2 regions of the Actinoplanes sp. NPDC049265 genome follow, and region 2 is predicted to be linked to the other one. Evidence: riboswitches for the same ligand, from Rfam matches in the RefSeq annotation. Region 2 holds a riboswitch; the other holds the start of a gene.
The links. A riboswitch is a leader RNA that binds a small molecule or an ion and turns the genes downstream of it on or off. The one in region 2 is predicted to bind thiamine pyrophosphate.
Positions count from the first base shown of each region.

Region 1: it holds a riboswitch for thiamine pyrophosphate, as region 2 does, so the genes downstream of both, ACGFIO_RS35295 (ECF transporter S component) here and ACGFIO_RS25230 (thiamine phosphate synthase) in region 2, are expected to answer to the same signal.

Region 1 covers NZ_JBICSP010000020.1:55,716-59,092, forward strand. Annotated here, with positions in the region: gene ACGFIO_RS35285 (DUF6328 family protein) at 1-91, opposite strand, end outside; gene ACGFIO_RS35290 (alpha/beta fold hydrolase) at 122-937, opposite strand; TPP riboswitch at 1,074-1,179, shown strand; gene ACGFIO_RS35295 (ECF transporter S component) at 1,176-1,751, shown strand; gene ACGFIO_RS35300 (ABC transporter ATP-binding protein) at 1,744-3,093, shown strand; gene ACGFIO_RS35305 (energy-coupling factor transporter transmembrane component T family protein) at 3,090-3,377, shown strand, end outside.
Region 2 covers NZ_JBICSP010000011.1:95,279-98,655, forward strand. Annotated here, with positions in the region: gene thiS (sulfur carrier protein ThiS) at 1-84, opposite strand, end outside; gene ACGFIO_RS25225 (FAD-dependent oxidoreductase) at 81-1,184, opposite strand; gene ACGFIO_RS25230 (thiamine phosphate synthase) at 1,181-1,768, opposite strand; TPP riboswitch at 1,758-1,869, opposite strand; gene ACGFIO_RS25235 (serine hydrolase) at 1,965-3,329, opposite strand; gene ACGFIO_RS25240 (ABC-F family ATP-binding cassette domain-containing protein) at 3,372-3,377, opposite strand, start outside.

The sequences.
Region 1 (3,377 bases), on a different contig from region 2:
CGACCCGCAGCTCCTGCAGGAGGTCACCGAAGTTGCGGTCCCAGCGCTTCTTCTCCGACTCGTCCGGGATGCTCTTCTTCTCCTCGGCCATGGGCAGCCGCTTTCCCAGGTCAAGCCGTGATCAAACGCCCATCCGGGCCAGCGCGGCGTCGGCCAGCGCGTCCGGCGCCTCCTCGGGCACCCAGTGGGTGACCCCCTTGAACGCGACCAGCCGGTAGTCGGCGTCGACCCAGTCGGCGGTCCGCAGCGCGGCGGTCAGCCCGACCACCGGGTCCTTGTCGGCCCACACGTACGTGGTGGGCACCTGGATCGTGCCGACACCGGCCAGCACCTGCCGATCCAGGGCGCGGTACCAGTTCAGGCCGCCGGTCAGCCGGCCCGGTTCGCGCATGGCGTCGGCGTACAGCCGGGCCCGTTCCCCGATCGCGGCCATCATCTGCCGCAACACCAGGCCGTCGCGGGCCAGCAGCAGGCGCTCGGCGATCCGGGAACGGAAGACACCCATGTACGCGAACCGCGCCCGCTGCGACGCCCGGACCCGCAACGCCAGCGCGAGGGCCCGCGGGTGCGGTACCGACACCGCGGTCAGGGTCGACACGCGATCTTGATGAAGGGAGGCCAGCAGCCAGCCGACCTGAGCACCCCAGTCATGGCCGATCACGTGCGCCTTCTCGATGCCGAGAGCGTCCAGGATCGCCACCGCGTCGGCCACCGGCTCGTCCAGCCGATAGGCGGACACCTCGGCGGGACGGGCGCCGGGAGCGTATCCGCGCTGGTCGTAGCGGTACGTCCGGAGGCCGGCGGCGTGCAGGCGGGGCAGCATCGGCTCGAACTCCCGATGGTCCTGCGGGAAGCCGTGCAACAGCAGCACCGGGGTGCCGTCCTCCGGTCCTTCGACGACCACGTCAAACGTCAGTCCACGTGCCTCGACCCGCATGTGAGGGGGCTCCCTTCCCGGTACAGCCGTACGGTGTTAGCTTCATCGAAACACAGCAAGTGACATCTCTTCACGACGGCCCAGACCGCCTGCATCCGCGCCGGCCGGCCGCAATCAAGGTAGGTCGTGAAGAGATGTCATCCGACAGGGGAGCGCGCAGCGCTGAGAGTGCGGGGTCAAGCCCGCAGACCCTCGAACCTGATCCGGGTAATGCCGGCGCAGGGAGTTGGAGGATTCCATGAGTCGTTGGCGGACCATCGACATCGTCATCGCGGCCGTCATCGCCGTCGCGTTCGGCGTCATCTTCTGGGCCTGGAACATCCTGTGGGGCGCCACCGGCGGCGCCTTCGCGTTCTTCCCGCCCGCGCAGACGCTGCTCTACGGCGTCTGGCTGATCCCCGCCGTGCTGGCCGGCCTGATCATCCGCAAGCCCGGCGCGGCCCTGTTCACCGAGGCCGTCGCCGCGACCATCTCGGCCCTGCTCGGCGCCCAGTGGGGTGCCGTGATCATCCCCCAGGGCCTGGTCCAGGGGCTGGGAGCCGAGCTGGCCTTCGCGATCCTGCTCTACCGCTCCTGGCGGCTGCCCGCGGCGCTGCTGGCCGGGCTGCTCACCGGCGTCGGCGCGGCCGTGTTCGACTTCTTCGTCTGGAACGGCGGCTACGACCTGGTCGACTACCGCATCCCGTACGCCCTGCTGACCGTCGTCAGCAGCACCGTCGTGGCCGGGCTGGGCAGCTGGGCGCTGGTCAAGGCCCTGGCACCGACCGGCGTGCTGGACCGCTTCGGCGCCGGGCGGGAACGCGCGCTTGTCTGAGGTCGTCCTCCGCGGGTTCGGCTGGCGGCATGCCGGCCGGCGCGCGTGGGCGGTGCGTGAGGTCGACCTGACGATCGCCCACGGCCAGCGGGTGCTGCTGCTCGGGCCGTCCGGTGCGGGCAAGAGCACACTGCTGGCCGCGCTGGCCGGGCTGCTGCCGGAGGACTCGGGCGAGGCGGCGGGCGCGGTCGAGATCGACGGACTGGAACCGCGCAAGGCCCGCGAGCACGTCGGGCTGCTGTTCCAGGATCCGCAGACCCAGCTGGTGATGGCCCGCAGCGGCGACGACGTGGCCTTCGGGCTGGAGAACCGCGGGGTGCCCGGCACCGACATCTGGGCGCGGGTCAGTGACGCGCTGGATCGCGTCGGGTTCCCGTACCCCCTCAGCCGGCCCACCTCGGCGCTCTCCGGCGGCGAAGCGCAACGGCTTGCCCTGGCCGGTGTCCTCGCCCTGCGGCCCGGGCTGCTGCTCCTAGACGAGCCCACCGCCAACCTCGACCCGGCCGGTGCGGCGCTGATCCGCGAGGCGCTGACCCGGGCGGTCGGCCGCGACACCACGATGATCCTGGTCGAGCACCGGGTCGCGGAGTCGCTGCCGCTGATCGACCGCGTCGTCGTGCTCGAGCCGGGCGGCGGGGTGCGCGCCGACGGCCCGCCCGAGGCCGTTTTCGACCAGCTCGGCGACGCCCTCGCCGAGGAGGGGGTGTGGGTGCCGGGCCGGTCGCTGCCCCGGCACGAGGCCGTTTTTCCGCCCGGAGCCCCTCTGGTACGCGCGAAGCACGCCTCGTACACCGATCGTCTGGCCCCGGTCTCGCTCGAAGCCCACGAGGCGTCGATCCTGGCCGTGACCGGGCCCAACGGCGCCGGCAAGTCGACCCTGGCCCTGCTGCTGGGCGGCCTGCTCCGGCCGACGTCGGGCACCGTCTGGGCGGCGCCCGGAGGCTCACCCGCGAAATGGCGTGCCGGTGACCTCGCCGCTCGGATCGGATCGGTCTTCCAGAACCCGGAACATCAGTTCGTGACATCCCGGGTCCGCGACGAGCTGGCCGGTCCCCGGGCCGACGAACTCCTCGCCCGGCTCCGGCTCGCCCACCTCGCCGACGCCAACCCGTACACGCTCTCGGGCGGCGAGGCCCGGCGACTCAGCGTGGCCACCGCCCTGGCCCGCGCCCCGCGCCTGCTCGTCCTCGACGAACCGACCTTCGGCCAGGACCGCCGCACCTGGATCGAGCTGGTCGCCCTGTTCGCCTCGCTCCGGGACGAAGGGCACGGCATCGTCGCCGTCACCCACGACGCCGACTTCGTTTCCTCATCGGCGGATCGAACGTTCGTCCTCGCATGACCCCGGTGCTGGCCCGCCGCAACCCGGTCGCCAAACTGGCGGCCGCGCTGCTCTTCGCCCTTCCCCTGGTGTCCACACTGGACCCGCTCACGCCCGCCATCGGCGTGGCCGTCGAACTCGCCGTCCTGCCGCTGTTCGGCGTCTCGGCCGGCGAACTGTTCCGGCGGGCGTGGCCGCTGCTGCTCAGCGCGGGCGGGATCCTGGTCACCATGGTGCTGTTCGCCGCCGACCGCAGCGGCACCCCGCTCTTCGCGGCCGGCCCCGTCGAGATCACCAGCGGCGTG
Region 2 (3,377 bases):
GGCCCGGGTGAGCCCGGCCACGAGGCTGGCCACGGTGGCGTCGGGTGGAAAGGTCGCCTGGTCACCGTTCACGAGAATGGTCATGCGAATCTCCCGGGGGCGAAGGGCTCGAGGAGTGGGCCGGCCGTCCCGGTCACGACCAGGTCGGCGATCAGGTCGGCGGTGACCGGCGCGAGGAGTACGCCGTTGCGGTGGTGCCCGGCGGCCACCACGGTGCGGTCGTCCAGGCGGCCGAGCAGCGGCGCGTTGTCCGGTGTGGACGGCCGGTGCCCGGCCAGCGTCTCGGTGATAGCGCAGTCGGCCAGCGCGGGCACCAGGTCGATGGCGGCGCGCAGCAGGTCGAGCACGGCCCCGGCGGTCACCGTGTCGTCGGTGCGTTCGTCCTGGGTGGCGCCGACCACGATCTCCCCGTCGGCCCGCGGCACCAGGTAGACCCGTCGCCCGTCGGCGTACCCGCTGATCACGTGCCGCAGCAGGCCGGGTTCCCCGCGCAGCCGCAGCAGTTCCCCTTTGACCGGCCGCACCGGCAGTCCGGTCAGCGCCGCCGTCCCGGTCCCGGCCGCGACGACGACCTGGTCCGCATCCAGAGAACCAAGATCTTCAACCGTGCCGGGTACGAGCGGAAGCCGTTCCCGCAGCGCGGCGACCACCTTCCGCGGGTCGACCTGCCGGTCGTCGGGCAGGTGACATCCGGCTCGCACCCGCGGCGACAGAGCCGGCTCCAACTCCCGCAACGCACTCGGCCCGAGCCGCCCGCCCCCGCGCCCACCCTCGGGTTCCGCAGCCGGTTGACGATCCCGCTCACGCCCGCCCGCAGGTTCCCCCGCCGGCCGGCGATCCCACTCGCACCCGCCCGCAGGTTCCCCCGCCGGCCGGCGATCCCACTCGCGGCCCGCCTCGGCCGCGTCATCGGCGGTCAGGGCGACCACCAGCGTCCCGCCCTCCGGCACCGGCAGGCCCAGCGATGCGGCGAATCCGGGCCACCGCCGCGCCGACTCCCGCATCAACGCACCGAGCTCACGCGATTCCCACGTCGCCTCGTTCCCCGCAGCCAGCATCCCCGCCGCGACGAACCACGCCCCCGGCACGCCCGCGTCATGGACTTCCACGTCGACCCCGCGCCCGGCGAGTCGCCACGCGATCGACAGGCCGATGATCCCGCCACCGACCACCGCGCACTTCATGACAGCGCCTCGAGGAACTCCCTCGTCGCCCCGACCGGGTCACGTGCGATCGCCCCGACCGCCGCCACCCCGTAGGCGCCCACGGCCAACAGCGACGGCACCCGCGACGGCGTCACCCCCGCGATCGCGATGACCGGGATCGTCGCCGCCTCCGCCACCGCCCCCACCCCCGGCGGCCCGATCGGATCAGGCAGACCGTCCTTGGTGGAGGTGGCGAACGCCGGCCCGACCCCGAAATACGACGCCTCGGGCACCACGGCCGGCGCCCGCAACGTCACCCCGAGCACAGCCGACGGCCCGAGCACCTTACGCGCGGCGGCCGGCGGCAGATCGTCGGCGCCCACGTGCGCGCCGTCCGCGCCCGCCGCCACGGCCACGTCGAGCCGATCGTTGACCAGGCACATCGCCCCGCGTTCGCGGCATCGCGCCAGCGCGGCGACGGTCAACGCGTAGGCATCGCGGTCGGTGAGCGCATCGTCGACGCGGACCTGGATCGCCACCCGCGGCGACACCGACAACACAGCTTCGACAACGGGCAACGACGCGGTCACCACGTGCAGCCGGGGAAAGATAGGCTCCACCATCGCTCCTCCCTGCGCCGGCATGATCCGGATCAGGTTCGACGGTCGGGGGCCGCGTCAGCCCCCCTCTCAGCCCGGTGCACCGGACTCCCGTGGGGTTGGTTCTCCTCGGACCATAACCCCCTGGAACGACAATGGCTAGGGTCTGGCTGGTGGATCAGTCAGGGCCGCTCCACCAGCCAGACCCCAGGAACAGCGGTCAGCCGCGCGCGGCCTCGAACCCGTCCAGAGCCGCGCCGAGCTGCGCGAACTTCTGCGTGTACTCGACCGGAACGGTGCCCGGCGGGGTCGCCGGACGGCCCGGGTCCTGGTACTGGTCGCCCAGGTTGGAGAAGACCGCGATGATGTAGTGCCGCTCGGCCTTGCCGGGCAGCGACTTCACGATGCCCGCGTCCGAGCCGGTGTTGTTCACCCATCCCGGCTTGTGCGCGAAGGTCACCTCGGCCGCCTCGTTGCACGGCCGTACGTCCTGCCCGAAGGCCGAACCGGCCACCGTGACCTTGCCGTCCGGGCCGATCCACCGGTCGGCGACCCGCTGCGGGATGCCCGCCGCCGGGTAGTCCCGCCCGCAGTAGTTCGGCGTCGACAGCATCCAGTTCCAGCCCTGGTCACCGAGCTCGCGGAGGAACAGTTCGCGCGACGCGTCGGACAGCACGTCGCGGGTCACCGGCATACCGGCCGGGGTGGTCCACAGCGTGCCCGGCCCGCCGTTGACGATGGCCAGCAGCTTCGCCGTGTCCAGCGAGCTCATCGTGACCGGGTTGCCCCACCGCCCACCGTTGACCGGGTTGGTGTTCTTGAGCTGCAACGTCTCCAGGCCGAGGTCCTGGAACGACTGGTTGAGGCCGGCGACCGCGTTGTGGTCCCACAGCATCTTGATCAGGGCGCAGCTGGCGGCGTTGGACGACTCGGTCAGCGACTTGTCGAGGTAGTCGCGGATCGTGCCGCGGCTGGCCGGCCCGCACAGCGAGCTGATCGTGGCCGGCTCGTAGGCGTACGTGTCGTCCAGCGCGATCGTGCCCTGGTCAACCAGCCGCAGCACACCGAAGCCGACCATCAGCTTGAGCACCGAGGCCGGGTATGGCGACATGAAGTCCAGCGGCGCGTTCTCCCGCCCCGGCACCACGTCGATCGTCCCCTGCGCGTGGTTCGCGTACCAACCAGCGTCGTCCCACTGCCGCCACCGCACGGCAGTCGTGTGCTGGTTGTCGTCGACCGGCACGATCACGCCGTTCGGGTACTGCGGGCTCATCAGCACCGTGGCCGAGCCCGTGATCCGGCCGTCACCGTCCAGTTCGAGGACCGTGGCGTCGATCTGCGGCTGCTGTGAGATCGGCTGCGGATCGGCCAGGGCCTTGACCCGTGGCGCCGCTTCCTTGTCGAGCGAGGCGACGGAGCGGGCCGGCGGCGCGAGGTCGAGCACCTCCTGAAAGGCCAGCCCGTCCATGGTCGAGCGGAGGAAATCGTCGAGCGGCGGCGCCGATGCCCTCGCGCCGGCCCCGGTGGTCATCGGGCCGGCCAGGAGGCCGGCGACGACGACCGCGATGAGTCTTCTGGTACGCAATGTCGAGCTCCGTCCACTAAGGAGATCCTTGCGGACGAAAACCTAACG